4 regions of the Azotobacter armeniacus genome follow, and region 3 is predicted to be linked to each of the others. Evidence: predicted binding sites of a transcription regulator. Region 3 holds the regulator's gene; each other region holds the start of a gene.
What was found. Region 3 encodes sigma-54, which starts transcription at its own class of promoters, with help from an activator protein. Its sites were predicted from a motif close to ANTGGCATNNANNTTGCTNT; they were not measured.
Positions count from the first base shown of each region.

Region 1: a site for sigma-54 is predicted at 5,826-5,845, ahead of ACYVD0_RS10720 (CmpA/NrtA family ABC transporter substrate-binding protein). Genes of this name have one in related genera too.
Region 2: a site for sigma-54 is predicted at 2,339-2,358, ahead of ACYVD0_RS08700 (DNA translocase FtsK). Genes of this name have one in related genera too.
Region 4: a site for sigma-54 is predicted at 3,067-3,086, ahead of nirB (nitrite/sulfite reductase domain-containing protein). Genes of this name have one in related genera too.

Region 1 covers NZ_BAAGYK010000050.1:13,772-21,080, forward strand. The annotation lists gene ACYVD0_RS10695 (peptidylprolyl isomerase) at 61-555, shown strand; gene lpxH (UDP-2,3-diacylglucosamine diphosphatase) at 561-1,286, shown strand; gene ACYVD0_RS10705 (MiaE family protein) at 1,574-2,176, opposite strand; gene ACYVD0_RS10710 (DUF1289 domain-containing protein) at 2,252-2,728, opposite strand; gene acnB (bifunctional aconitate hydratase 2/2-methylisocitrate dehydratase) at 3,111-5,720, shown strand; gene ACYVD0_RS10720 (CmpA/NrtA family ABC transporter substrate-binding protein) at 5,965-7,218, shown strand; gene ACYVD0_RS10725 (ANTAR domain-containing response regulator) at 7,200-7,309, shown strand, end outside.
Region 2 covers NZ_BAAGYK010000036.1:14,384-21,692, reverse strand. The annotation lists gene ACYVD0_RS08700 (DNA translocase FtsK) at 1-2,186, opposite strand, end outside; gene trxB (thioredoxin-disulfide reductase) at 2,794-3,741, shown strand; gene aat (leucyl/phenylalanyl-tRNA--protein transferase) at 3,794-4,474, shown strand; gene ACYVD0_RS08685 (arginyl-transferase family protein) at 4,555-5,262, shown strand; gene infA (translation initiation factor IF-1) at 5,365-5,583, shown strand; gene clpA (ATP-dependent Clp protease ATP-binding subunit) at 5,654-7,309, opposite strand, start outside.
Region 3 covers NZ_BAAGYK010000003.1:48,049-55,357, forward strand. The annotation lists gene ACYVD0_RS00730 (KpsF/GutQ family sugar-phosphate isomerase) at 1-366, shown strand, start outside; gene ACYVD0_RS00735 (KdsC family phosphatase) at 368-892, shown strand; gene lptC (LPS export ABC transporter periplasmic protein LptC) at 901-1,470, shown strand; gene lptA (lipopolysaccharide transport periplasmic protein LptA) at 1,457-2,014, shown strand; gene lptB (LPS export ABC transporter ATP-binding protein) at 2,014-2,739, shown strand; gene ACYVD0_RS00755 (RNA polymerase factor sigma-54) at 2,871-4,379, shown strand; gene hpf (ribosome-associated translation inhibitor RaiA) at 4,495-4,803, shown strand; gene ptsN (PTS IIA-like nitrogen regulatory protein PtsN) at 4,816-5,280, shown strand; gene rapZ (RapZ family nucleotide-binding protein) at 5,376-6,233, shown strand; gene ACYVD0_RS00775 (HPr family phosphocarrier protein) at 6,249-6,521, shown strand; gene pmbA (metalloprotease PmbA/TldD family protein) at 6,574-7,309, opposite strand, start outside.
Region 4 covers NZ_BAAGYK010000050.1:25,234-32,542, forward strand. The annotation lists gene ACYVD0_RS10750 (MFS transporter) at 1-1,145, shown strand, start outside; gene ACYVD0_RS10755 (protein kinase domain-containing protein) at 1,286-2,959, shown strand; gene nirB (nitrite/sulfite reductase domain-containing protein) at 3,231-5,681, shown strand; gene nirD (nitrite reductase (NAD(P)H) small subunit) at 5,783-6,109, shown strand; gene ACYVD0_RS10770 (nitrate reductase) at 6,220-7,309, shown strand, end outside.

The DNA of each region.
Region 1 (7,309 bases), on a different contig from region 3:
AGCAACGACCATCAGCCGGCGAGGTCTAGGCATCCCTCACCCACCCAGCGGAACTCAGCCATGATCAAGCTGCACACCAACCACGGCACCATCACCCTGAAACTGTTCGCCGACAAGGCGCCGGAAACTGCGGCCAACTTCGAGCAGTACGTGAAGGAGGGCCACTACGACGGCACCATCTTCCACCGCGTGATCGGCAACTTCATGATTCAGGGTGGAGGTTTCGAGCCGGGCATGAAGCAGAAGTCGACCCGTGCGCCAATCAAGAACGAGGCCAACAACGGCCTGTCCAACAAGAGCGGGACCATCGCCATGGCTCGTACCATGGACCCGCACTCGGCCAGCGCGCAGTTCTTCATCAACGTCAAGGACAACGGCTTCCTCGACCATACGGCGCCGACCACCCAGGGCTGGGGCTACGCAGTTTTTGGCGAAGTGGTTGAAGGCATGGACGTGGTCGACCGGATCAAGGGCGCCCCCACCACCTCCCGCGCTGGCCACCAGGACGTGCCGATGGACGACGTAATCATCGAGAAGGCCGAGATCGTCGAATAATCTCGATGACTACACTGCTGATCTCGGATCTGCATCTCGACGAGGAACGCCCGGACATCAGCCGGGCGCTCCTGCGTTTCCTGAAGGAACGTGCCAGCCAGGCCGAAGCGCTGTACATCCTCGGCGACCTCTTCGAAGCCTGGATCGGCGACGACGCCATGACGCCCTTCCAGCGTTCCATCGCCGAAGCCTTGCGCGAAGTGGCGGACCAGGGCACGCGGATCTTCCTGATGCACGGCAATCGCGACTTCCTCGTCGGCCGCTCGTTCTGCCGCCAGGCCGGTTGTACTCTCCTGCGCGACCCCAGCCGCATCGAGCTGAACGGCACGCCTGTGCTGCTGATGCATGGCGACACCCTGTGCACCCGCGACATTGCCTACATGCGCTTTCGCCGGCGCCTGCGCAACCCGCTGTCGATATGGCTCCTGCGCCACCTGCCCCTCTCCAAGCGCCAGCAGCTGGCACGCAAGTTGCGTGATGCCAGTCGCCTGCAGGTCCGCCAGAAAGCCACCGAGATCGTCGACGTCACTCCTGAGGAGATACCGCGGATCATGGCCGCCCATGGCGTGCTGACCCTGATCCACGGCCACACCCACCGCCCTGCCGTGCATGAACTGCAGGTCGACGGCCAAGACGCCCGGCGTATCGTCCTCGGTGACTGGAGCCGACAGGGCTGGGTACTGGAAGTTGATGCCCTGGGCTACCGCCTAGCCCCCTTCCCGCTTGACTAAGCCCCGAACCCGAGGCCAACGCCCATCGCTTGGGTATGCCGGCCACCCTCTCGTGCATCCCCGCCCTACTCCGCCCCCTTGGCAAGCAGGCGGCAAGCCGTCATGAAGGCGCCTCCAAAATCATTGAGGGCTGCCCGCCTGCCCCTGGCCGACCTGCCAACCTGCAGAACTGGCTAAGCCAGGCCCAGGGCCAATAGCCGACGCTGCGGGCGAGCACTACAAGCAGGGGGCGGCAAAGGAAGTTAAACCGGTCCGAACGGGCATTGACTTATTGAGAGCGACGGTCGTCAAGCCGCCACGCCGCTGTGGAAGCGGAACTCCGTATCCGGGGTAAGGATTGCCTGGCGCTCGATCTCGGCGAAGAACGCCACACGCTCGTCGATCGGCTCACCGGCGTACTGGCGGGCCATTCCCAGGTAGTCCTGATAGTGCCGCGCCTCCGAGGCGAGCAGCGAGACGTAGAAGCGTTCCAGCTCCTCGTCGAGGAAGGGTGCCAGGCGATGAAAGCGCTCGCAGGAGCGAGCCTCGATGTAGGCGCCGACAATCAAGGTGTCCACCAGACGACCCGGTTCATTCTTGCGGATATGCGCATGCAGGCGCTGGGCGTAGAGCGAAGCGCTGAGCGGCCGGTAGAGGACGCCGCGCTTCTTCATCAGCTCGGCCACCTGTTCGAAATGGCGCAGCTCCTCGCGGGCCAGGCGCGACAGCTTGTACTGCAGGTCCTCCTTGTCGACATGCCGGAACAGCAGAGTCAACGCCGTGCCGGCCGCCTTCTTCTCGCAGTTGGCGTGATCGATCAGCAGGATCTCGGGATGCTGCAGTGCCTGGTCGATCCAGGTCTGGGGGGTCGGGCAGAGCAGGAAGCTCTCGATCTCGGGAAGCAGGGACATGGCAATCTGGCTGGTCTTGGAAAACTGGGCATTATACGGCCCCTACCCGTCGCCGAGGAGCCGACCGCACCTGCCTCAGATACGCCTCTGCACGCCCTCGCGCAGGAAGCGCGGGGCGATGTAGCGCTCGTAATGGGCCTGGGAGAGCAGGAAGAATTCCCGGTCGATGGCATCGCGCAGGGCCGGCAACTCCCAGTCGCGGAACTCCGGCTGCAGGACGATGCCGTAGGCCTCGAGCTGGTTGATCGCCCGGGCACCGCGGGCGATCAGGCGATAGGCCCAGCAATACGCCGACTGCTCAGCCACGAAGCGGATCTGCCGCTGCTCTAACTGCTGGCGCAGCCGCTGCTCATCGAACACCCCCAGCTTGGCCTGCACCACCTGCACCAGCAGGGTTTCCAGCCGCCGCCAGACGGCGCGTTTTCCCTCTTCGTCATACTGGTTCCAGTTCACCACCTCGTGGTGAAAGCGCTTGCAGCCCCGGCAGACCAGATCGCCATAGACTGTTGAGCAGAGACCGACACAGGGCGTCTTGATGCGCTGATAGGACATGATCGAAGGGGAAACCAGGGAAAAGCGAATAACAAGATAGTATCTTAGCCCTTTGTCTAGGCTCGGTCATCCGCAGTGGCTTTAACTTGACCACTGCTTTCCAGTAAACTCTCAATGCCTTTTTGGCACCACTGTCCAGTCGAAGCTGTTTTCAAAGCGTCACGAGCACAGTTGATCCGAGCGGAACGGCACAGGCGCAGGCACCCTGCCAGAGGGTGCCAAGTGCCAGTTCTCTCTCGGCGTAAAACTTTGAAAACAGCTTCTGGAGGGGGATCGTCGCAACCTTGGCCGTGCCGCCCATAAGGCGGCGAAGCGCTTGCGTGCGGAGATTCCCAGGATGAGTGTCCCGGAAACCCCTGGGACCACTGATGAGGGTAAAACTGTGCTTGAAGCCTATCGCAAACACGTAGAAGAGCGTGCCGCTCAGGGCGTCGTGCCCCAGCCGCTGAACGCCGAGCAGACCGCTGGTCTGGTCGAACTGCTGAAGAACCCGCCGACCGGTGAAGAAGAATTCCTGGTTGACCTGATCACCAACCGTGTTCCGCCGGGCGTGGACGAAGCAGCCTACGTCAAGGCCGGTTTCCTCTCCGCCATCGCCAAGGGCGAAGCCACTTCCCCGCTGATCAGCAAGACCCGCGCCATCGAACTGCTGGGCACCATGCAGGGCGGCTACAACATCGCCACCCTGGTCGAGCTGCTGGACAGCGCCGAGCTGACCAGCGTCGCCGCCGAGCAACTCAAGCACACCCTGCTGATGTTCGACGCCTTCCATGATGTGGCCGAGAAAGCCAAGAAAGGCAATGCCGCCGCCAAGGCCGTGCTGGAATCCTGGTCCGAAGGCGAGTGGTTCCTGGCCCGTCCGGCCGTTCCGGAAAAAGTCACCCTGACCGTGTTCAAGGTGACTGGCGAAACCAACACCGACGACCTGTCGCCGGCTCCGGATGCCTGGTCACGTCCCGACATCCCGCTGCACGCTCTGGCCATGCTGAAGATGGCCCGCGACGGCATCAACCCGGACGTTCCGGGTTCCGTTGGCCCGATCAAGCAGATGGAGGCCCTGAAAGCCAAAGGCTTCCCGGTTGCCTACGTCGGTGACGTGGTCGGTACCGGTTCTTCCCGCAAGTCCGCTACCAACTCGGTGCTATGGTTCTTCGGTGATGACATCCCCTACGTGCCGAACAAGCGCGCTGGCGGCTTCTGCTTCGGCACCAAGATCGCCCCGATCTTCTACAACACCATGGAAGATGCCGGCGCTCTGCCGATCGAATTCGACTGCACCAACCTGGCGATGGGTGACGTGATCGACGTCTACCCCATCAAGGGCGAAGTGCGTCGTCACGACAGCGATGAGCTGGTCACCACCTTCTCGCTGAAGACTGAGGTGCTGCTGGACGAAGTCCGCGCCGGTGGCCGTATCCCGCTGATCATCGGCCGCGGCCTGACCGAAAAAGCCCGCGCCGAACTGGGTCTGGCTCCGTCCACCCTGTTCAAGAAGCCGGAAGCACCGGCCGACAGCGGCAAGGGCTTCAGTCTGGCGCAGAAGATGGTTGGCCGCGCCTGCGGCCTGCCGGAAGGCAAGGGCGTGCGTCCGGGCACCTACTGCGAGCCGAAGATGACCACCGTCGGCTCCCAGGACACCACCGGCCCGATGACCCGCGACGAGCTGAAGGACCTGGCTTGCCTGGGCTTCTCCGCCGACCTGGTGATGCAGTCCTTCTGCCACACCGCCGCCTATCCGAAGCCGATCGACGTCAAGACCCACCACACCCTGCCGGACTTCATCATGAACCGCAGCGGCGTGTCCCTGCGTCCGGGCGACGGCATCATCCACAGCTGGCTGAACCGCATGCTGCTGCCGGATACCGTGGGTACCGGTGGTGACTCGCACACCCGCTTCCCGATCGGCATCTCCTTCCCGGCCGGTTCCGGCCTGGTGGCCTTCGCCGCCGCCACCGGCGTGATGCCGCTGGACATGCCGGAATCCGTTCTGGTGCGTTTCAAGGGCAAGATGCAGCCCGGTATCACCCTGCGTGATCTGGTGCATGCCATCCCCTACTACGCCATCCAGGCCGGCCTGCTGACCGTCGAGAAGAAAGGCAAGAAGAACATCTTCTCCGGCCGCATCCTCGAGATCGAAGGTCTGGACAGCCTGACCGTCGAGCAAGCCTTCGAGCTGTCCGACGCCTCCGCCGAGCGTTCGGCTGCCGGTTGCACCATCAAGCTGCCGGAAAAGGCCATCGCCGAGTACCTGAAGTCCAACATCACCATGCTGCGCTGGATGATCGGCGAAGGCTACGGCGATCCGCGCACCCTGGAGCGTCGTGCTCAGGCGATGGAAGCCTGGCTGGCCAAGCCGCAACTGCTGGAAGCCGACAAGGACGCCGAATACGCCGCCGTGATCGAGATCGATCTGGCCGACGTCAAGGAGCCGGTCCTCTGCGCCCCGAACGATCCGGACGACGCCCGTCTGCTGTCCACCGTTGCCGGTCAGAAGATCGATGAAGTCTTCATCGGTTCCTGCATGACCAACATTGGTCACTTCCGCGCAGCCGGCAAGCTGCTGGACAAGGTCAAGGGTGGCATCCCGACCCGTCTGTGGCTGGCTCCGCCGACCAAGATGGACGCTCACCAGCTGACTGAGGAAGGCTACTACGGCATCTATGGCAAGGCCGGTGCGCGCATGGAAATGCCGGGCTGCTCGCTGTGCATGGGTAACCAGGCCCGCGTACAGACCGGTTCGACCGTGGTTTCCACCTCGACCCGCAACTTCCCGAATCGTCTGGGCGATGCTACCAACGTATTCCTGGCTTCCGCCGAACTGGCATCGGTCGCCTCGATCCTTGGCAAGCTGCCGACCGTCGAGGAGTACATGGAATACGCGAAGAACATCGACACCATGGCTGCCGATATCTATCGTTACCTGTCCTTCGACCAGATCGCTGAGTACAAGGAAGCTGCGGCCAAGGCCGAACTCCCGGTCCTGCAGGTCTAAGCCTCACCCGCGCGGAATGAAGAAGCCCCGCCTCGTGCGGGGCTTCTTCTTTTCCGCGGTCCTGCGCTAGAGTGCGCGACAGGTCGAAAGGCCGATGCCTCGGGCCTTGGCATATCGTTTGCTTCGAGCCCAGCAGCATCGGTGGTCCCAACGGCGGGACCCCATCACCGACAATGGCGTCGCTTTCGGCCCTGCCCCAGGCAGCCGCCGAGCGACGCCTTTTTGCTCAGCGCCGGAAGACACCATGACAGATCACCAAACCACCTCCAGAGCGGATGTCCAGGCCTGGGTCGCGGGCAGCGATGCCCCCGAGAAGAGCTCGATCAACTTGGGCTTCATGCCGCTCACCGACTCCGCGTCGCTGATCGTCGCCGCCACCCAGGGCTTCGCCGCCCCCTACGGACTGAGCCTCAACCTCAAGCGCCAGGTTTCCTGGTCGAGCCTGCGCGACAAGCTGCTCAGCGGTGAGCTGGACGCCGCCCAGGGGCTGTACGGACTGATCTACAGCATGCAGCTCGGCATCGGCGGCGCACCGGCAACCGACATGGCAGTGCTGATGGGCCTCAACCAGAACGGCCAGAGCATCAATTTGTCGACGCCGCTTCGGCAGGCTGGCGTGTGCAGCAGCGAGACACTGGCCCAGCATGTGCACCGAAGCAGTGCAAAACTCACCCTGGCCCAGACCTTTCCCACCGGTACCCATGCTCTCTGGCTCTACTATTGGCTCGCCAGCCTGGGCATCCATCCTCTCGAGGACGTGAACACCCTGGTAATACCGCCGCCACAGATGGTCGAACACCTGCGCGCCGGCCGCATCGACGGTTTCTGTGCCGGCGAACCCTGGGGGGCCCACGCCATAGACCAGGGCATGGGCTTCACCATCGCCACCAGCCAGTCGATCTGGCCGGACCATCCGGAGAAGGTCCTCGGCTGCACCCGCGCCTTCGTCGAACAGTACCCCAACACCGCCCGTGCCTTGGTCATGGCTGTGCTGGAGGCGAGCCGCTTCATCGACGCCAGCGAAGAGAACAAGACCGGTACCGCGCAGCTGATCAGCGCCGACGAGTACGTGGCTGCGCCACGCCGGGTAATCGAGGCGCGCTTTCTCGGCAACTACGAGGACGGCAACGGCCATGCCTGGCGGGATAGTCATGCCCTGCGCTTCCATGGCGGCGGCGAGGTCAACCTGCCCTATCTCTCCGACGGCCTCTGGTTCATGACCCAGTTCCGTCGCTGGGGGCTGTTGCGCGAAGATCCCGACTACCTCGCCATCGCCAGCCAGGTGCAGCAGCTCGAGCTGTATCGCGACGCCGCCGCCGCCCTCGGCATCCCGCAGCCCGCCTCGCCCATGCGCAGCGTCACCCTGCTGGACGGCAAGCGCTGGGACGGCTCCGATCCTGCGGCCTACGCCCGCAGCTTTGCCCTCCACGCGCTGAGCGAGGCGCAATCATCCTCGGCCGATGACCAAGGAACATCCCCATGCTGCGCATCCTCCTGATCAACGACACACCGAAGAAGGTCGGCCGTCTGAGAAGCGCCCTGGTCGAAGCCGGCTTCGAGGTCATCGATGAATCCGGCCTGACCATCGA
Region 2 (7,309 bases), on a different contig from region 3:
GCAATACGCGCGATCAGTTCCTCGACCTTCTTGCCGACGATCATCATCATGTCGGCGAACTCGTCGACCACCACCACAATGGTCGGCAGCGGCTGCAGCAGCGGCGGCTCGTCATCCATGCTCTCGCGCCGGTACAGGGGATCGCCGAGCGGCATGCCGGCTTCCTCGGCATCCTTCACCTTGCGGTTGAAGCCGGCCAGGTTGCGCACGCCCATGGCCGCCATCAGCTTGTAGCGGCGCTCCATCTCGGCCACGCTCCAGCGCAGGGCGTTGGCCGCTTCCTTCATGTCGGTCACCACTGGGCAGAGCAGATGGGGAATGCCCTCGTAGATCGACAGCTCGAGCATTTTCGGGTCGATCATGATCAGGCGCGCCTGTTCGGGCGTCGACTTGAAGAGGATCGACAGGATCATGGCGTTGACCCCCACCGACTTGCCGGAGCCGGTGGTGCCGGCCACCAGCAGGTGCGGCATCTTCGCCAGGTCGGCGATGACCGGCTTGCCGCCGATGTCGTGGCCGAGCGCCAGGGTGACCGGCGATTTGGCGTCCTCGTATTCGGTGGACTCCAGCACCTCGGAGAAGCGGACGATCTGCCGGTCCTCGTTGGGCACCTCGATGCCCACTGTGGTCCTGCCGGGAATGACCTCGACCACGCGCACGCTGATCATCGCCATCGAGCGCGCCAGATCCTTGGCCAGGTTGGAAATCCGGCTGACCTTAACGCCCGGTGCCGGCTGGATCTCGAAGCGGGTGATCACCGGGCCGGGATGCACGGACTCGACGGTCACCTCGACTCCGAACTCCTTGAGCTTGATCTCGAGCAGGCGCGACAGCGCTTCGAGCGACTCGGGTGAATAGTTTTGGGACTTCCTCTCGGGCGCATCCAGCAGGGAAAGCGGCGGCAGGGTGCCCTCCAGGGCACTGTCGACGAACGAAGCGGGCCTGTCCCTCATCACGGGCATGGGCACGGGTTGCGGCCTGGGCTCCATGGCCAGGGACTCCGACAGCGGAGTAATGACCGGTGCCGGTCGCCGCTCCGGCTTGACCACAGGCCTGGCCGGTAGCGGGTCCGGTTCGGTGCGCGACAGGGGCTGGGCTGCTGGCGGCTCGGGCTCGTCGAAATCCTGGAAACTGACCGGCAGCGCCTCCTCGGATGGGTCGCGACCCTGGAAGCTCAGTGACAGGTCGTCGAATCCGCCGAAATCCTCGGACCAGGCCCTAACCTCCTCGGGTTCGTTGCGGCTCTGGGGCTTGGCGGTTGCGAGTTTGGGCTCGATACGGGCCTTGGGTGTTGCCAGTTCGGGCTCAATGCGCGGCTTGCGCGGTAAGGAAGATTCGGGCGGACGCTGGAACCTGGCCGGAACATCCGCGGCTGCGCTGCGGCGTTGGGGACTGGGCTTGGCCGACTCGGCCTGTACGGCAGCCAGCGGCTCGGCGAGCCGCGGTTCGAGGGCGCGGGACGGCTCGCCCCGTGCCTCGTCGACCTTGCGGGACTTGGCCGGCCTCTCCGGCTCGCGCAACTGGGCGACCAGTCGCCTGCGCTCGGCCAGGGCGCCCCACCAGCGGCCGATGGCGCCCTGTACCAGCTCAAACAGATCGAGAGTGATCTTCCCGGTCAGATCCATGACTCTGAACCAGGACAGATCGGCGAACACGGTCAACCCGAAGAGGAACAGCGCAAGAAAGATCAGCGTGCTGCCCTGCACGTTGAGTACATCCAGGGCGAGCTTGCCCAGAACCTCGCCCAGGGCACCACCCGCCGAGGCCGGCAGCCCGGAGGCCGAATGGAAATGGATGTAAGCCAGCGCGGAGCCCGCCGGAACCAGGATCGCCAGACCGGTCAGGCGCCAGGAGAACAGCCAGCCGCTCCATGGCCAGGGGTCATGACGCGCCATGAACGCCTGGGCCGTCTTGATCACCATCAGCAAGGGAAAGAGATAGGCGAAATAGCCCAGAGCCATGAACAGGATATCGGCGAACCAGGCCCCTGCCCGGCCAGCGGCATTCTGCACCTGCACCACACTGCTGCTGTGACTCCAACCCGGGTCGGAAGGATCATAGGTCAACAGTGCCATCCAGAGGTACAGGCACAGGGCACTCAGGGCGATCAGGGCACCTTCCTTGAGGCGGGAGCTCAACTGTTGCTGCCACGCCGGAAGCCGTACTTTAGTAGAGGAATTCTTCAAAACGCTTCTTTTCCTGCGCCAACGGCGCGTTCCATCTATATAGGTTACGTATCGGTCGAGAGCCAAGAGTGCGGCAACGACGGCTGAGTTCAGGCTGATCCGTAGGCCCAACCATGCAGTGTTGAAACCAGGCTTAGACTACTCATTTATAATGAGCAAATTCCACGTCTTCGGCCGAATTTCGCCTTTCCCGTCTCATCCTGCCTTTGTCCCCCTACGGGGACGTCAGCTCGTTTGGCGATCCCCACGAGGAAACGGCGAGGCCGGCTCTTTGAGCGCCTCCATTGTACGGTTTTACCTATCCGATGCCAGGCAGAGAGCCTGCCGGGACAATCGCATGAATAACTTTCTCCCATTCATGGGAGAGGGGGCTGGGGAGAGGGCAAATGAGCAGCAATGGCCTGTTTTCCCTCTCCCCAGCCCCTCTCCCGCACGCGGGAGAGGGAGTGAACGGCTGCACCTGCCCCTTACATGCGATTGCCCTGGAGAGCCTGCCCCCTTTTTGCCGACCTCTCATACTTCGGTGTAGCATAGTCGACACTCATTGCCATGCTGCTCCATTGGACCATGCATTTTCTTTTGTGACAAAGGCTTACGGGGACTTTTTATGAATGATGTCAAGCATTCGCGGCTGATCATCCTGGGCTCCGGCCCAGCCGGCTACACCGCCGCCGTCTATGCTGCGCGCGCTAATCTGAAGCCCCTGCTGATCACCGGCATCCAGCCTGGCGGCCAACTGACCACTACTACCGAAGTGGACAATTGGCCCGGCGACGTTGAAGGCCTGACCGGTCCCGCCCTGATGGAGCGCATGCAGAAACACGCCGAGCGCTTCGATACCGAGATTGCCTACGACCACATCCACACCGTCAAGTTGCAGCAGCACCCCTTCACCCTGATCGGCGACAGCGCGACCTACACCTGCGACGCGCTGATCATCGCCACCGGAGCTTCCGCCCAGTACCTCGGCCTGCCTTCGGAAGAAGCCTTCTCCGGCAAGGGCGTTTCCGCCTGTGCCACCTGTGATGGTTTCTTCTATCGCAATCAGGTGGTCTGCGTGATTGGCGGCGGCAATACCGCGGTGGAGGAAGCATTGTATCTGTCGAACATTGCCAAGGAGGTGCACCTGATTCATCGTCGCGACAAGCTGCGCGCCGAAAAGATTCTCCAGAACAAGCTCTTCGAAAAGGCACAAAACGGCAATATCCGCCTGCACTGGAACCAGACCCTGGATGAGGTGCTTGGCGACGCCTCCGGAGTGACTGGTGTGCGCCTGAAGGACACCCTGAATGGCACCACCGAAACGCTGCCTTTGACCGGCGTCTTCATCGCTATCGGCCATAAGCCCAACACCGAGCTCTTCCAAGGCCAGCTCGAGATGCACAACGGCTACCTGTCGATCAAGGGCGGCAGCGCGGGCGATGCCACCGCCACCAGCATCAAAGGCGTTTTCGCTGCCGGCGATGTGGCCGACCATGTCTACCGCCAGGCCATTACCTCGGCCGGTGCCGGCTGCATGGCCGCCCTGGATGCCGAGCGCTATCTGGACAACTGACCCCCCTGGCGGGCTCCGGCCCGCCCTCCCCCATTCACACTGCGGCGTCAACATGCTGACCTGTTTGCAACGCGACAGCCTGAGCTTCCCCCCTCTGGAGAGAGCCTTGTGCGATCCCAATGGCCTTCTGGCCGTCGGAGGCGATCTCTCCGCCGAACGCCTGATCCAGGCCTATCGGCACGGCTGCTTCCCTTGGTATCAGGCAGGACAGCCAATTCTTTGGTGGGCACCGGATCCACGCACTGTGTTGCTCCCCCATGAACTGCACGTTTCCCGCAGCCTGCGCAAAACCCTCCGCCAAGGCCTCTTCCAGGTCACCTTCGATCGCAATTTTCCTGCAGTGATCCACGCCTGCGCCGGCCCTCGCGATTATGCCGACGGCACCTGGATAACGCCGGAAATGCAGGACGCCTATCAGGAACTACATCGCCGCGGCGTCGCCCACTCGGTCGAGGTCTGGCAGAACGGCACACTTGTCGGCGGGCTCTACGGCTTGGCGATCGGTCAACTATTCTTTGGCGAATCCATGTTCAGCCATGCCGACAACGCCTCCAAGGTCGGCTTTGCGACACTGGTGAAACGACTCGAGCAATGGGGCTTCGTGCTGATCGACTGCCAGATGCCCACCCAGCACCTGCAAAACCTCGGCGCTCGCAGCATTCCTCGCAGCGAGTTCTCCGACTACCTGCAGCGTCATCTGGACCAGCCGAGCACGGCTGACTGGGTTGCCTAGTAGAGGTTCACAGCCTGGCATACACTTGCTGAGTGCCGCTGAACAATCACGGCCTGCTAAGAGCTTTCCGGGGGTTGACCATGACCGAGCTGGCTCGTCTCAAGTTCTACGCCACTCAACCGCACGCCTGCAGCTACCTGCCCAACGAGCAGGCGACGACTCTGTTCCTCGATCCCAGCCAACCAATGGACATGCGCGTCTATGCGGAACTCTCCGAGCTCGGCTTCCGGCGCAGCGGTGACCACCTTTATCGCCCTCACTGCCAAGGCTGCAATGCCTGCATCCCGGCCCGCATCCCTGCCACGAGCTTTTTACCGAATCGCCAGCAGAGGCGTATCCTGAAACGCAATGCAGACATCTCAGTGCAAGCCGTACGCCCCAGCTTCAACGAAGAGTATTACAAGCTATACGCACGCTATATCGAACAGCGCCATGCCGATGGTGACATGCACCCCCCCAGCCGGGACCAGTTCTGCACATTCCTGGTCCGCGATCTGCCCTTCTCCCGCTTCTATGAGTTCCGTCTGTCCGGACGCCTGCTGGCCGTCGCCGTGACCGACGCGCTCCCCAATGGCCTGTCGGCAGTCTATACCTTCTACGACCCAGACGAAGAACGACGCAGCCTCGGCCGCTATGCCATTCTCTGGCAAATTGGCGAAGCTGCGCGTCTCGGCCTACAGGCAGTGTATCTAGGCTACTGGATCAAGAATTGCCGAAAGATGAGCTACAAGACCCAATATCGCCCAATCGAATTGCTGGTGAATCATCGCTGGCTCACTTTAACTTGATAGCCCTTGGCGTCAACAGCCATTTTCAGGCACAATGCACGCCGTTTTGCTCGGCGTGCCAGCTACGTTGGGCCATTCATTGCATACCGAGGGCTTTATTGAATGTCGAAAGAAGACAGCTTCGAAATGGAAGGTACTGTCGTCGACACCCTGCCCAACACCATGTTCCGCGTGGAGTTGGAAAATGGGCATGTCGTTACCGCGCACATTTCCGGCAAGATGCGCAAGAATTACATCCGCATCCTCACCGGCGACAAGGTGCGCGTTGAACTGACTCCTTACGACCTGAGCAAAGGTCGCATCACCTATCGCGCCCGCTGAAACGGATCCAATGAAAAACGCCCGGCTATGCCGGGCGTTTTTCATTCTGGCAAACTTGTTGCTGGCGCACTCAAGCTACTTCGACAGCAGTCTCGAACTCGAAGGACAGCTCCTCATCCTTCAAATCGATATGCACCAGACCACCATGCTCGGCCAACTCGCCAAAAAGTATCTCCTCGGCCAAGGGACGCTTGATCTTATCCTGAATTAGACGAGCCATCGGCCGCGCGCCCATCTGCGCATCGTAGCCATGCTCCGCAAGCCAGCTACGTGCCTGCTCGGAAACATCCAACTGCACGCGCTTGTCCTCCAGCTGCGCCTGAAGCTCGGTAAGGAACTTGTCGACAATGCTCTTGATCACTTCATGACTCAGCCGCCCGAACTGGATGATGGTGTCCAAACGGTTGCGGAACTCGGGCGTGAAGCTCTTCTTGACCACTTCCATGGCATCGGAAGAATGATCCTGCAGGGTGAAGCCGATCGAGGCACGGGCCGCAGTCTCCGCGCCAGCATTGGTGGTCATGATGATGATAACGCTGCGGAAATCGGCCTTACGTCCGTTATTGTCGGTCAGCGTGCCATGATCCATGACCTGTAACAGCAGGTTGAATACCTCTGGATGCGCTTTCTCGATTTCATCCAGTAACAATACACAGTGCGGCTGCTTGGTAATCGCCTCGGTGAGGAGACCTCCCTGGTCGAAGCCGACATATCCGGGAGGCGCACCGATCAAGCGCGAAACGGTGTGCCGCTCCATATATTCGGACATGTCGAAGCGCAGCAATTCCACGCCCAGAGCCTTGGCCAGCTGCCGAGCAGCCTCGGTCTTGCCCACACCTGTGGGACCTGCGAAGAGGAAGGAGCCGACCGGCTTGTCCGGCGATTTTAACCCGGCCCGCGACAGCTTGATCGCGGTCGCAAGCGAGTCGATAGCCGCATCCTGACCGAATACGGTCAACTTGAGATCACGCTCGAGGTTACGCAGTAACTCCTTGTCGGAGCTGGACACATGCTTGGGCGGGATGCGGGCGATCTTGGCAACGATGTCCTCGACCTGAGCCACATCGATAAGCTTGGCACGCATCTCCTCCGGCTGGAGACGCTGGAACGCTCCAGCCTCGTCAATAACGTCGATAGCCTTGTCCGGCATATGACGATCATTGATATAGCGGAAGGACAACTCTGCCGCAGCACGCAATGCCTCGTCGCTGTACTCGATGCCATGATGCTGCTCGAAGCGCGGCTTGAGGCCGCGAAGAATACCCACGGTATCCTCGACCGAGGGCTCAATTACGTCGACCTTCTGGAAACGCCGGGCCAGCGCCCGATCCTTTTCGAAGATGCCTCGGAACTCTTGGAAAGTGGTCGAGCCGATGCAGCGGATCTCGCCGGATGAAAGCAGCGGCTTGAGAAGGTTCGAAGCATCCATCACCCCACCAGAAGCAGCCCCGGCACCGATGATGGTATGAATTTCGTCAATGAACAGGATGGCATGAGGCTTCTTGCGCAGCTCGTTAAGTAACGCCTTGAAACGCTTTTCAAAATCGCCGCGATATTTGGTTCCAGCGAGTAGCGCGCCAAGATCGAGGGAGTACACGACACTGTGCGCCAAGAGATCCGGAACCTGGCTGTCGACGATGCGCTTTGCCAGACCTTCGGCAATAGCCGTCTTACCGACGCCCGCCTCGCCCACCAGCAAGGGATTGTTCTTGCGCCGCCGGGCCAA
Region 3 (7,309 bases):
ATCATGCACGTCGGCGATAGCCTGCCCTGCGTGCACCGCGGCACCACGCTGCGCGATGCATTGCTGGAGATGACCCGCAAGGGCCTAGGCATGACCGTGGTGCTCGAGGCCGACGGACGCCTGGCCGGCGTCTTCACCGACGGCGACTTGCGCCGCACCCTCGACCGCAACGTCGACGTACGCCAAACCACTATTGACGAGGTGATGACCCCTCACGGCAAAACCGCCCGCGCCGAGATGCTCGCCGCCCAAGCCCTGAAGATCATGGAGGATCATAAGATCAACGCCCTGGTGGTAATCGACGATGCCGACCGGCCGGTCGGTGCACTGAACATGCATGATCTACTGCGGGCGGGGGTGCTATAGAATGAACCAAGAGCTGCTGCAGCGAGCAAGGGCCATCCGCCTGGCGATCTTCGATGTCGATGGCGTTCTCACCGACGGCCGCCTGTACTTTCTGACCGATGGCAGCGAATTCAAGACCTTCAATACCCTTGACGGCCACGGCATCAAGATGCTGATCAACTCCGGCGTATGCACCGCCATCATCAGCGGCCGCACCACACCGGTGATCGAGCGCCGCGCCCGGAATCTGGGCATCCAGCACCTCTACCAGGGTCGCGAGGACAAGCTAGTCGTACTGGACGAACTCCTCACCGAGCTGGGCCTCGGCTACGAGCAGGTCGCCTACCTCGGTGACGATCTGCCCGACCTGCCGGTCATCCGCCGCGTCGGCCTGGGCATGGCCGTGGCCAGCGCAGACGGTTTTGTTCGTCGGCACGCCCATGGCATCACCCAGGCACGAGGCGGTGAAGGTGCGGCCCGCGAATTCTGCGAATTGATCCTGCAGGCCCAGGGCAACCTCGAAGCCGCCCAGAACGCTTATCTGTAGAGGCTATCATGCTGCGCAAACTCCGCTTCCCCCTGATCCTGGCCGCCCTGGCCGCCCTGCTGGCGGCGGTGGGCTACTGGAACATCCGCCCGGCAAGCTTCATGGACAGACTAGCCATCACCCCTGATGACAGTGCCATCGACTTCTACGCGACCAATGCCCATACGCTGCAATACCAAACCGAAGGCAAGCTGCACTACGAGCTGACCGCCGACAAGGTGGAACACCTCAAGGCCAGCGAGATCACCCTGCTCACCCAGCCCGACTTGCTGGCATTCCGCGGCACCCCCACCCCCTGGCATGTACGCAGCGAACGCGGCGAGGTCAGCCCCCAAGGCGATCAAGTTGAATTGATTGACGCGGTAAGGGTCGAGCGCACCGACACCCAGGGTCGCCCGCTCATCCTCACCACCAGCCGCCTGAGCGTGTTCCCGGAGAGGGAATATGCCGAGACTCAGCAACCCGTTAAGATCGAAGCGGCCAATGGGGTGACCACGGCTGTCGGGATGAAAGCGTATTTGGATGACAGCAGGATGCACCTGCTGTCCAGAGTAAGAGGCCAGCATGAGGTTCGCTAACCGTTTCTCCCACCGGGCTCTCCCTCTTCTGCTCAGCCTGTGCTCCTGTCTGGGCGCCGCGAGTGCCTGGGCCCTCCCCTCTGATCGCGAGCAGCCGATCCGCGTCCAGGCCGACAGCGCCGAACTCGACGACAAACAAGGTGTTGCGGTCTACCACGGCGATGTGGTCATCACCCAGGGCACACTGAAGATCACCGGCAACAAGGTCACTATCACCCAGGATGACAACGGCGAGATCAAGGTCTTCACCTCGGTCGGCAATCCTGCCTACTACGAGCAGAAGCCGGCCCCCGACAAAAACATCGTCAAAGCTTATGGCCAGACCATTCAGTACTTCGCGGAAAACGAACGCATCGTATTGATCGATAAAGCCCGGGTAATTCAGGACGGCAACACCTTCGAGGGCGAGAAGATCGTCTACGACACTCAGCGACAGATCGTCAACGCCGGCCGTGCCACCGGAATCAAGATATCCAGCCCGAAACCACGGATAGACATGGTCATCCAACCGAAAAAGAAACAGCAATCAGGACAGACACAGTAATGGCCACCCTCAAGGCTCAGCATCTGGCCAAGAGCTACAAGGGCCGCCAGGTCGTCCGCGACGTCAGCCTCTCCATCGAGAGCGGCCAGATCGTCGGCCTGCTCGGCCCCAACGGGGCCGGCAAGACCACCTGCTTCTACATGATCGTCGGCTTGGTCCGTGCCGACCAGGGGCGCATCCTGATCGATCAGGATGATGTCACCCACCGACCCATGCACGGCCGCGCCCGGGCCGGTATCGGCTACTTGCCCCAGGAAGCCTCGATCTTCCGCAAGCTTACGGTGGCCGATAACATCATGGCGATCCTCGAAACCCGTAAGGATCTAGACGGAGAAGGCCGCCGCCAGGCGGCGGAGGCCCTACTGCAGGAATTCCACATCAGCCATATCCGCGACAGCCTCGGCATGAGCCTCTCGGGCGGCGAACGGCGCCGGGTCGAAATTGCCCGCGCTCTGGCCAGCACGCCGAAGTTCATCCTGCTCGACGAGCCCTTTGCCGGCGTCGACCCGATCTCGGTGAATGATATCAAGCAGATTATCCATCACCTGAAAAACAAGGGCATCGGCATCCTGATCACCGACCATAACGTGCGTGAGACGCTGGACATCTGCGAAACCGCCTACATTGTCAACGATGGGCAGCTGATAGCCGAAGGCGATGCCGAGGCCATCCTCACCAACAAACTGGTGCAGGAAGTCTATCTCGGCCACGAATTCCGGCTATGAGGCGCCCTATTGAATGGGATAGACCAGTCAAATTCCGTTATAATCAGGCATAAAATTTGCTTTAAGAAGGCGCATCGTCGCCTCGTAGTGATTGACGCGAATGCTTCGGCAAATATGGTGCTTCCTATAATATGAAACCATCGCTAGTCCTTAAGATGGGTCAGCAGCTGACGATGACCCCACAGCTGCAACAGGCCATCCGTCTGCTCCAACTATCGACCCTGGATCTTCAGCAGGAAATCCAGGAGGCCCTCGACTCCAACCCCATGCTGGAACGTCAGGAAGAAGCTGAGGACTACGACAGCCCGGATACGCTGGCCGAACATGGCGACCAGTCAGCGGATGCCGCACAAGGCTCCTATCAGGAGAGCTACGAGAGCTCATCCGCCAGCGAGGACGGCGGCAACCTGGAGGATGGCGACTGGCACGAGCGCATCCCCAGCGAGCTGCCGGTGGATACCGCCTGGGAAGACATCTACCAGACCAGCGCCAGCAGCCTGCCGAGCAGCGACGACGATGACGAGTGGGATTTCACCACCCGTACCTCTACGGGCGAAAGCCTGCAGAGCCACCTATTCTGGCAGCTCAACCTGGCCCCGATGTCGGACACCGACCGCCTGATCGCTGTCACCCTGATCGACAGCATCAACAGCGACGGCTATCTGGAAGCCTCGCTGGAGGAAATCCTCGCCTCCCTGGACCCGGAGATGGGCATCGAACTCGACGAAATGGAAATGGTGCTACGCCGCATCCAGCAGTTCGAGCCGGCAGGCGTCGCCGCACGCGATCTCAGAGAATCGCTGCTACTGCAGCTGCGCCAGCTGCCGGCCGACACTCCCTGGCTGGAAGAGGCGCAACGGCTGGCCGGGAGCTATCTCGACCTGCTCGGCAACCGCGACTTCACCCAACTGATGCGGCGCATGAAGCTCAAGGAGGAGGAGCTGCGCCCGGTGATCGAACTGATTCAGAGCCTCAACCCACGCCCCGGCGCACAGATCGAGGCGGGCGAGCCCGAATACGTGGTGCCCGACGTCATCGTACGCAAGCACAATGATCGATGGCTGGTGGAGCTCAACCAGGAAGCAGTGCCGCGCCTGCGCATCAACCCCCATTACGCCGGCTTCATCAGACGTGCAGATGCCAGCGCCGACAACACCTTCATGCGCAACCAGCTGCAGGAAGCGCGCTGGTTCATCAAGAGCCTGCAGAGCCGCAACGAGACCTTGATGAAGGTATCCACGCAGATCGTCGAACACCAGCGGGGCTTCCTCGACTATGGTGAAGAAGCCATGAAACCGCTGGTGCTGCATGACATCGCCGAAGCCGTTGGCATGCACGAATCGACTATCTCCCGGGTCACTACCCAGAAGTACATGCATACTCCGCGCGGCATCTACGAGCTGAAGTATTTCTTCTCAAGCCACGTCAGCACCGCTGAGGGCGGTGAGTGCTCGTCCACCGCCATCCGCGCCATCATCAAAAAACTAGTTGCCGCGGAAAATCCGAAAAAGCCATTGAGCGACAGCAAGATCGCTGGTTTACTGGAAGAACAGGGCATACAGGTGGCTCGCCGCACAGTCGCCAAATACCGGGAATCGCTCAGTATTGCGCCTTCCAGCGAACGCAAGCGACTCATGTAACGGGATCGAGCCGAGCCATCGATACAGCAGCAGCCCTTCAGCGGCTAGTCGAAGCAGCGTATACCGGTAGCAGGCCCGTCAGCCTGCGTTAAAACAGAAATAAGGAGAAAGCGGTATGCAAGTCAACATCAGTGGACATCAGCTGGATGTGACCGACGCCCTACGTAACTATGTCGAGGAGAAGATCAGCCGGCTCGAACGCCACTTCGATCGCATCACCAATGTTCAGGTGATCATGACAGTCGAAAAGCTCAAGCAGAAGATCGAAGCAACCCTGCATGTCTCCGGTGCCGAAGTAGTCGCTAATGCCGAGCATGAAGACATGTACGCCGCCATCGACCTGCTCGTCGACAAGCTTGACCGTCAACTGATCAAGCACAAGGAAAAGCAGATTGAACGCCAGCAGGGCGCTACGGCCCGCTGACTCCTCCGCCCTATGATCAGACTCGAAGACATCCTGACTCCCGGCCGCTCCCTGGTGAACGTGCCGGGGGGCAGCAAGAAGCGCGCTCTCGAATACATCGCCAATCTGGTCGCTCGCGAGATGCCCGACCTGGATCAGCAGACCATTTTCGAGAGCCTGATTGCCCGTGAAAAGCTGGGTTCGACTGGCTTTGGCAATGGCATCGCCATCCCCCATTGCCGTCTTCCCGGTTGCCCCGCCCCGATCAGCGCCCTGCTGCGGCTGGACGCTCCGATCGATTTCGATGCGATCGACGGCATTCCGGTCGACCTGCTATTCGTCCTGCTGGTTCCGGAAGCCGCCACCGACGAACATCTGCAATTGCTTCGCCAGATCGCTAGCATGCTCGATCGCAGCGAGGTACGCGAGCGTCTGCGCCAGGTCGAGAGCAACGAAGCCCTTTACCAGGTCGTGGCGGACGCCCAGAAGGGCCAGTAGGATTCCGTCCAGGAGTACGGAGGTTCGTCGACTGTGAACGAGCAATTGGCAGCCCGGCTTTCGGTAATCACTCCTGGCGACGGAAAACTCTTATCATGCGCGTGATTATCGTCAGCGGCCGCTCCGGTTCGGGCAAAAGCACCGCCCTCGATATCCTGGAAGACAACGGCTTCTTCTGCATCGACAACTTGCCGGCCATCCTGCTCCCCGAACTGGCCGAACGGGCGCTGCTGCATACCGAACTGATCCAGCCCCAGGTCGCGGTATCTATTGACGCACGCAACCTGCCCAGCCAGCTGAAACGCTTCCCCGAACTGCTGACAGAGGTGCGCACCCGCTATATCCTCTGCGACCTGCTCTATCTGGACGCCGATGACGAAACCCTACTCAAGCGCTTCTCGGAAACCCGCCGACGCCATCCGCTGACCAACGAGAACCGTTCGCTGGCCGAAGCGATCTGCTACGAAAGCCGGCTACTCGCTCCGATCAAGGATCTGGCCGACCTCAAGATCGACACCACCCACCTCAACCTCTACCAGCTGCGCGACACGCTCAAGCTGCGCCTGCTGAACAAGCCTGAACCGGGAACGGCCTTTCTGTTCGAATCCTTTGGCTTCAAGCGGGGGATGCCGGTGGATGCAGATCTGGTGTTCGATGTGCGCTGCCTGCCCAATCCGTACTGGAAGCCGGATCTACGCAATTTTTCCGGATTGGATCAACCGGTCGCCGACTACCTTGCCGCTCAGCCGGACGTCGAGGAGATGTACCAAGACATCCAGGCCTATCTGCAGAAATGGCTGCCCCGCTTCGCCGCCAGCAACCGCGCCTATGTCACCATCGCGATCGGCTGCACCGGCGGCCATCACCGCTCGGTCTACCTGGCCAACCGGCTTGGCCGGGCATTGAAGCAGTCACTCAAGAACGTTCAGGTTCGCCACCGCGACCTCTGCTGAAGGATGGATAACGCGATGCCCGCCTGCGAAGTCACCATCATCAATAAGCTTGGGCTGCATGCCCGGGCAGCGGCCAAGTTCGTCGGGGTCGCCGGGCGCTACGCCTGTGCGGTGCGCATCGGTCGAGCCCCGGAGAACCTGGTCGACGGCAAAAGCATTATGGCGGTCATGATGCTGGCCGCCGGCAAGGGAACGCCCGTTCACCTGCATACCGAAGGCGAGCAGGACTGCGAGGCACTGGAAGCCCTGGTCGAGCTGATCAATAATCGCTTCGACGAAAACGAATAAATACTGCCGCTCGGCCTGCCCGGCGGCAGGTGTCCACCCTGCGTCACTTCGCTCAGCTTCCCGCCAGAGTCATCCGTTCGACAAGCACCGAACCGGTGCAAATGTTGCTGCGATGCTCCAGATCGTTGCCCACCGCGACGATCTGCCGGAACATGTCGCGCAGGTTACCGGCGATGGTTACCTCCTGTACCGGATACTGGATCTCACCATTCTCCACCCAGAAGCCGCCGGCACCACGGGAATAATCGCCGGTCACCAGATTGAGCCCCTGCCCCATCAGCTCGGTCAGCAGCAGCCCGCGCCCCATGCGGCGGATCAGTGCGGCCTGATCCTCCTCGCCGTGGCTGACGAACAGGTTGTGCACCCCGCCAGCATTGGCCGTACTCGGCATTCCCAGCTTGCGTCCCGAATAGGTGCCCAAGGCGTAGCTGGCCAACCGGCCCTGCTCGACGAAATGCTTGGCCCGGGTTGGCAGCCCGTCAGCATCGAAGGCGGCGCTGCCCAGTGCTCGGGGAATGTGCGGACGCTCGTCGAGGTTCAGCCATTCGGGGAACAGCTGCTCGCCCAATGCGCCCTCGAGGAAGGATGCGTGCCGATAGAGATTGCCGCCGGTAATGGCACCGATGAAATGGCCGAATAGTCCGGTGGCCAGCTCGGCGGAGAACAATACCGGCACCTCGCAGGTCGGCACCGGCCGCGCGCCAAGACGTCGTACCGCCCGCTCCGCCGCCCGCCGACCGATCGCCTGCGGATCGGCCAGCGCCTCGCCGCGCCGGTTGACGTCATAC
Region 4 (7,309 bases), on a different contig from region 3:
TGAGCTTCATGATCTGGTACGTGCTCGGCCCGCTGGGCGTGCAGATCGCCACCGACCTCGGGCTGACCACCCAGCAGCGCGCCCTGATGGTCGCCACGCCGATCCTCTCCGGCGCCGTGCTGCGCTTCCTGATGGGCCTGCTGGCCGACCGCAGCTCGCCGAAGAGCGCCGGCATCCTCGGTCAGGTGATCGTCATCGTCGCCCTGGCGGTGGCCTGGATCATGGGCATCCACAGCTACGCGCAGGCCCTGCTGCTCGGCCTGTTCCTCGGCATCGCCGGTGCCTCCTTCGCCGTGGCCCTGCCGCTGGCCTCGCAGTGGTATCCGCCGCAACACCAGGGCAAAGCCATGGGCATCGCCGGCGCCGGCAACTCCGGCACGGTGCTCGCCGCCCTGTTCGCCCCCGGACTGGCTGCTGCCTTCGGCTGGAACAACGTGTTCGGCCTGGCACTGATCCCGCTGGTGCTGACCCTGATCATCTTCGCCGCCTGTGCCAAGAACGCTCCGGAACGCCCGCAGCCCAAGGCCGTCGCCGACTACCTGAAGGCCCTCGCCGACCGCGACAGTTGGTGGTTCATGCTGTTCTACAGCGTGACCTTCGGCGGCTTCCTCGGCCTGGCCAGCACCCTGCCCGGCTACTTCCACGATCAGTACGGCTTCGACCCGGTAAAGGCCGGCTACTATACCGCTGCCTGCGTGTTCGCCGGCAGCCTGCTGCGCCCACTCGGCGGCGCCCTGGCCGACCGCATCGGCGGTATCCGCTCGCTGCTGATGATGTACACCCTGGCCGCCCTGTGCATTGCCGTAGTCGGCTTCAACCTGCCCAGCTCGACTGCCGCGCTGGCCCTGTTCGTGGTCGCCATGCTCAGCCTGGGCGCCGGCAACGGCGCGGTATTCCAGCTGGTGCCGCAGCGCTTTCGCAAGGAAATTGGGGTGATGACTGGGCTGATCGGCATGGCCGGTGGCATCGGCGGCTTCGCTCTGACTGCCGGGCTCGGCACCATCAAGCAGTCCACCGGCGATTACCAGCTCGGCCTGTGGCTGTTCGCCGGCCTGGCTGTGGTCGCCTGGTTCGGCCTGCACGGGGTGAAGAAGCGCTGGCGCACCACCTGGGGCAGCGCCGCGGTGACCGCCGCACGGGTCTGATCTGGCCAGGGCGCAGCGAACGATGAATATCGCTGCGCTCAACACCACCCTACGGACCGATGGCTCCTACGCTCCCCCGCGTGGGAGCCTTTTTCGCATCCGGCCGCCTTGCACTTCGATACCAGCCCAGGAGGTCGCCCATGCCCCTGCAACTCAGCATCGGCGAAGCAAGCGCCGCCGGCCCCCGCCCGGAAAACCAGGACGCCCTCCGCGTGGTCACCCCGGCGCCGACCCTGGCGGCGAGCAAGGGCTACCTGTTCGCCCTGGCCGACGGCGTCAGCCAATGCGCCGACGGTGGTCTGGCGGCGCGTACCACCCTGCAGGCCCTGGCCATGGACTACTACGCCACCCCGGAAACCTGGGCGGTGGCACAGGCGCTGGATCGCCTGCTGCTGGCGCAGAACCGCTGGCTGCAGGCCAACGGCGGCGGTCAGCCGCTGCTCACCACCCTCACCGCGCTAGTCCTGCGCGGGCGGCGTTTCACCCTCGCCCATGTCGGCGACTGCCGGGCCTATCGCTGGCGCGACGGGCAGTTGGAACGGCTGACCGAAGAGCATGTCTGGGAACAGCCCGAGATGCGCCATGTGCTCAAGCGCGCCTTGGGCCTGGACCAGCATCTGCTGGTCGACTATCGGGATGGCGACCTGCAGGAGGGCGACGCCTTCCTGCTGGTCAGCGATGGTGTCTGGGCAGCCCTCGGCGATCCGGGCATTCGCCGCCTTCTCGCCGATGAGCACGATCTGCCGGCCGCGGCCCGGGCGCTGGTGCGCGCTGCCCACCTGGCCGGCAGCCCGGACAATGCCAGTGCCCTGCTGCTGCGCGTCGAGCGCCTACCGGAAGGCTCGCTGGCCGATAACCTAGCGCAGCTGCAGCACTGGCCACCGCCACCCGCGCTGCGCGAGGGCCAACTGTTCGAGGGCTGGCGGGTCGACGGCCTGCTGGCCGAGTCGCGCCAGTCCCTGGTCTACCGGGTACACGACAGCCATGACCGCCGCTGGCTGCTGAAGACCCTGCCGCCAGCCCGGAGTAACGAGGTCGAGGCCGGCCAGGCCCTACTGCAGGAGGAATGGTTCCTGCGCCGGGTAGCGGGCCGCTATTTTCCCGAGGTCGCCCTGTTATCACAGCGCCAGCACCTCTATTACGTGCAGCGGGAATATCCCGGCCGCACCCTGGCCGAGCACCTGAACGCGCACGGCCCGCTGGCGCTGGCCCAGTGGCTGGACCTCGCACCCCGCCTGCTGCGTGCCCTCGGCATGCTGCATCGGCGCAACATCCTGCACCGCGACATCAAGCCGGAGAACCTGCTGTGGGGCGAGGACGGCGAGCTGCGTCTGCTCGACTTCGGCCTGGCCTACTGTCCGGGTCTGTCCCGCGACGAGGCCCACAGCCTGCCCGGCACGCCCAGCTACATTGCTCCGGAAGCCTTTGCCGGCGCCGCGCCCGACGCCCGCCAGGATCTCTATGCCGCCGGCGTTACCCTCTATGTCCTGCTCACCGGCCACTATCCCTACGGTGAGATCGAAGCCTTCCAGCATCCGCGCTTCGGCACGCCGACCCCGGCCAGCCGCTACCGTCCGGACCTGCCCGCCTGGCTCGACGAAAGCCTGCGCCGGGCGCTGGTTGCCGATCCACAGCAACGCTTCGAAACCGCCGAGGAATGGCTGCTCGAGCTGGAACAGGGCGAGCGGCGACCCCAGGAGCTGCGTCTCCGTCCCTGGCTGGAGTGCGAGCCGCTGAAGGTCTGGCGCGGCATCGCCCTGCTCTCCCTGCTGCTCAATCTGGCGCTGTTCGCCCTGCTGGTCGCCACCCGCTAACCCTTAAAGCACTAAAAGCGAGCAAAATGCCCCAAAAACATGCACGATCAAATGGATCAAACCAGACTTGAACTCGGAAAACCCCTTGTAAATCAGCAGCACATGGAATTGGCATATTTCCTGCTTTGAAAATGCTCAACAGATTACATGGCACTGCCTTCAACGTGGAGGGCAGTGCTTCCCGACAGAACGGGAATGGACAAAGGCGTCCTCGCTGGATAACCGGCGGGACGCCTTTTTTGTTTTCCGCTTTCCGTAACGGAGAAGAGCGATGGAAAAACTCAAGCTGGTGATGATCGGCAACGGCATGGCCGGCGTACGCACTCTGGAAGAATTGCTCAAGCTCGCCCCCGATCTCTACGAGATCACGGTGTTCGGCGCCGAACCACACCCGAACTACAACCGCATCCTGCTCTCTCCGGTGCTGGCCGGCGAACAGACCTTCGAGGAGATCATCCTCAACGATCTGGACTGGTACCGGGACAACGGCATCGACTTGCGCATTGGCTGCAAAGTGGTCGACATCGACCGGCAGAATCGCCAGGTAATCGCCGAAGACGGCAGCGTGACCGAGTACGATCGCCTGCTCGTCGCCACCGGCTCCACCCCCTTCATCCTGCCGATCCCCGGCAAGGATCTGCAGGGCGTGATCGGCTACCGCGACATCGCCGACACCCAGATGATGATGAAAACCGCCCGGACCCACCGCCACGCGCTGGTGATCGGCGGCGGCCTGCTCGGCCTGGAAGCGGCCAACGGCCTCAAGCTGCGCGGCATGGAGGTGACCGTGGTGCACCTCGGCGACTGGCTGCTCGACCGCCAGTTGGACAAGACCGCCGGCAAGCTGCTGCAGCGTGCCCTGGAAGCACGCGGCATCAAGTTCCGTCTGAACACCAACACCGCTGCCCTGCTCGACGACGACCAGGGCCGGGTCGCCGCTGCACGCTTCAGCGACGGCGAGGAGACTCCCGCCGACCTGGTGGTGATGGCCGCCGGCATCCGTCCCAACGCCGAACTGGCCGAGCGCGCGGGCCTGGCCTGCAACCGCGGCATCCAGGTCGACGACAGCCTGCAGACCTCCGACCCGGCCATTTATGCCGTCGGCGAATGCGCCAACCACCGAGGCATCGCCTATGGTCTGGTGGCGCCGCTGTTCGAACAGGCTCGAGTCTGCGCCGACCACCTGGCCCAGCTCGGCAACGCCTGCTACGAAGGCTCGGTGACCTCCACCAAGCTCAAGGTCACCGGCATCGATCTGTTCTCCGCCGGCGACTTCATGGGCGAGGAAGGCACCGAGACCATCACCCTCTCCGACCCCATCGGTGGCGTCTACAAGAAACTGGTGGTCAAGGACGACGTGCTGGTCGGCGCCTGCCTGTACGGCGACACCGCCGACGGCGGCTGGTACTTCCGCCAGATCCGCGAGAACCACAACGTCGCCGAGATCCGCGACCTCCTGATGTTCGGCGAGAACGCCCTCGGCGATGCCGGCCATCAGGGCCAGGACAAGGCCATGGCGATGAGCGACGAGCTGGAGGTCTGTGGCTGCAACGGCGTGTGCAAGAGCACCATCGTCAAGGCGATCCAGGAAAACGGACTGCTTTCCGTGGACGAGGTGAAGAAGCACACCAAGGCGGCCAGCTCCTGCGGCTCCTGTGCCGGTCTGGTCGAGCAGATCCTGATCAACACCGTCGGCGGCGCCGCGGATGTCAAGCCCAAGAGCGAGAAGCCGGTGTGCGGCTGCACCGATCTCAACCACGGCCAAGTACGCCAGGCGATTCGCGAGCAGCACCTGACCGGCCTGGGTGAGGCCATGAAGGCCTTGGAATGGCGCACCCCCAACGGCTGCGCCACCTGCCGCCCGGCACTGAACTACTACCTGATCTCCACCTGGCCGGGCGAGGCCAAGGACGATCCACAGTCGCGTCTGATCAACGAGCGCGCCCACGCCAACATCCAGAAGGACGGCACCTTCTCGGTGGTGCCACGTATGTGGGGCGGCGTGACCACCCCCTCCGAGCTACGCCGCATTGCCGACGTGGCCGAGAAGTACAGCGTGCCCATGGTCAAGGTCACCGGCGGCCAGCGCATCGACCTGCTGGGCGTGAAGAAGGAAGATTTGCCGAGCGTCTGGAAGGACCTGGACATGCCCTCCGGCCACGCCTATGGCAAGTCCATCCGCACCGTGAAGACCTGCGTCGGCAGCGAGTTCTGCCGCTTCGGCACCCAGAACTCGACGCAGATGGGCATCGACCTGGAGCACGCACTGTTCGGCATGTGGTCGCCGCACAAGGTCAAGCTGGCGGTTTCCGGCTGCCCGCGCAACTGCGCCGAATCGGGGATCAAGGACGTCGGCATCATCGGCGTGGATTCGGGCTGGGAGCTGTACATCGGCGGCAACGGCGGCATCAAGACCGAGGCCGGCGAGTTCTTCGTCAAGGTCAGGACCGCCGAGGAAGTCATGGAATACAGCCTGGCCTTCCTTCAGCTCTACCGCGAGGAGGCCTTCTACCTGGAGCGCACCGTGCACTACATGCACCGCGTCGGCCTGGAACACATCAAACAGGCCGTACTGGAAGACGAGGAGCGGCGCAAGGCCCTGCACCAGCGCCTGCTGTTCGCCCTGTCCTTCGAGCAGGACCCGTGGCAGCAACAGATCGAAACCCCTGCGCTGAAGAAGGAATTCGAGCGCATCCCGGTCAGGGAACTGGAAACCGTCTGACGGGCGAGGCCCATCCGCCGGAGCGAATTGCGAGTGCTGCGCCAGGCGCCGATGGATCCGCTCCTGCAGCAAACCTGCAATGAATTGAGCGAGGAATACCGATGAATTGGCTGGATATCTGCGCACTGGAAGAGATCAACGTGCTCGGCGCACGCATCGTCGCCGGCCCCAAGGGCGACATCGCCATCTTCCGTACCGCAAGCGACGAGGTGTTCGCCCTCGACGACCGCTGCCCGCACAAGGGCGGGCCGCTGTCGCAGGGACTGATCTATGGCAAGCGCGTCGCCTGCCCGCTGCACAACTGGCAGATCGACCTGGCAAGCGGCGAGGCCCTGGAGCCGGATGTAGGCTGCTCGCACAAGCACCCGGTCAAGGTCGAGGATGGCCGCGTGCTGCTGGCCCTGAAGTCCCTGAAAGACTGCGCCTGACCCCGTAGGGTGGAAAACGCCGCAGGCTTTTCCAGCAACGACACCACTGAACCGCTGGGCAAGCAAAGCATTGTCCACCCTACGACCCCAAACAACACGGAGCGACTGCCATGACCCGGCCGACCCAGACCACCGCCTCCACCTGCTGCTACTGCGGCGTCGGCTGCGGCGTGCTGATCGAGCACGACGGCGAGCGCATCAGCAGCGTGCAGGGCGACCCGCAGCACCCGGCCAACTTCGGCCGGCTGTGCAGCAAGGGCTCGACCCTGCACCTGACCGGCGACCTGGCCGCCCGTGCGCTCCATCCGGAGCTGCGCCTGGGCAAGGACCTGGTCCGTGCGCGCACCGACTGGGACAGCGCACTGGATCATGCGGCCTCAGTGTTCGCCGAAACCATCCGCGAGCATGGTCCGGACAGCGTGGCCTTCTACATCTCCGGGCAGTTGCTGACCGAGGACTACTACGCCTTCAACAAGCTGGCGCGGGCGTTGGTGGGCACCAACAACATCGACAGCAATTCGCGACTGTGCATGTCCTCGGCAGTGGTCGGCTACAAGCGCAGCTTGGGCGCTGACGCCCCGCCCTGCTCCTACGAGGACATGGAACAAAGCGACTGCCTGCTGATCGCCGGCAGCAACATGGCCTATGCCCACCCGGTGCTGTTCCGCCGCCTGGAAGCAGCCAAGGCACGCCGCCCGGAAATGCAGATCATCGTGATCGACCCGCGGCGCACCGACACCTGCGAGCTGGCCGATCTGCACCTGGCGATCCTGCCGGGCACCGACGTGGCGCTGCTCCACGGCATCCTGCACATCCTGCTGTGGGAGGACTGGATCGACCGCGCCTACATTGACGCCCACACCGAAGGCTTCGACGAACTGAAGAAGCTGGTGCGCGACTACAGCCCGGCGGCAGTGGCGGACATCTGCGGCATTTCCGTGGACAGCCTGCAGGCTTGCGCCGAACTGATCGGCAAGGCGCCCAGTTTCCTGTCGCTATGGTGCATGGGCCTTAACCAGTCCAGCAGCGGCAGCGCCAAGAACAGTGCGCTGATCAACCTGCACTTGGCCACCGGGCAGATCGGCAAGCCCGGCGCCGGCCCCTTCTCCCTCACCGGCCAGCCCAACGCCATGGGCGGGCGCGAGACCGGCAGTTTGTCCAACCTGCTGCCCGGCCACCGCGAGGCCGGCAATGCCGAGC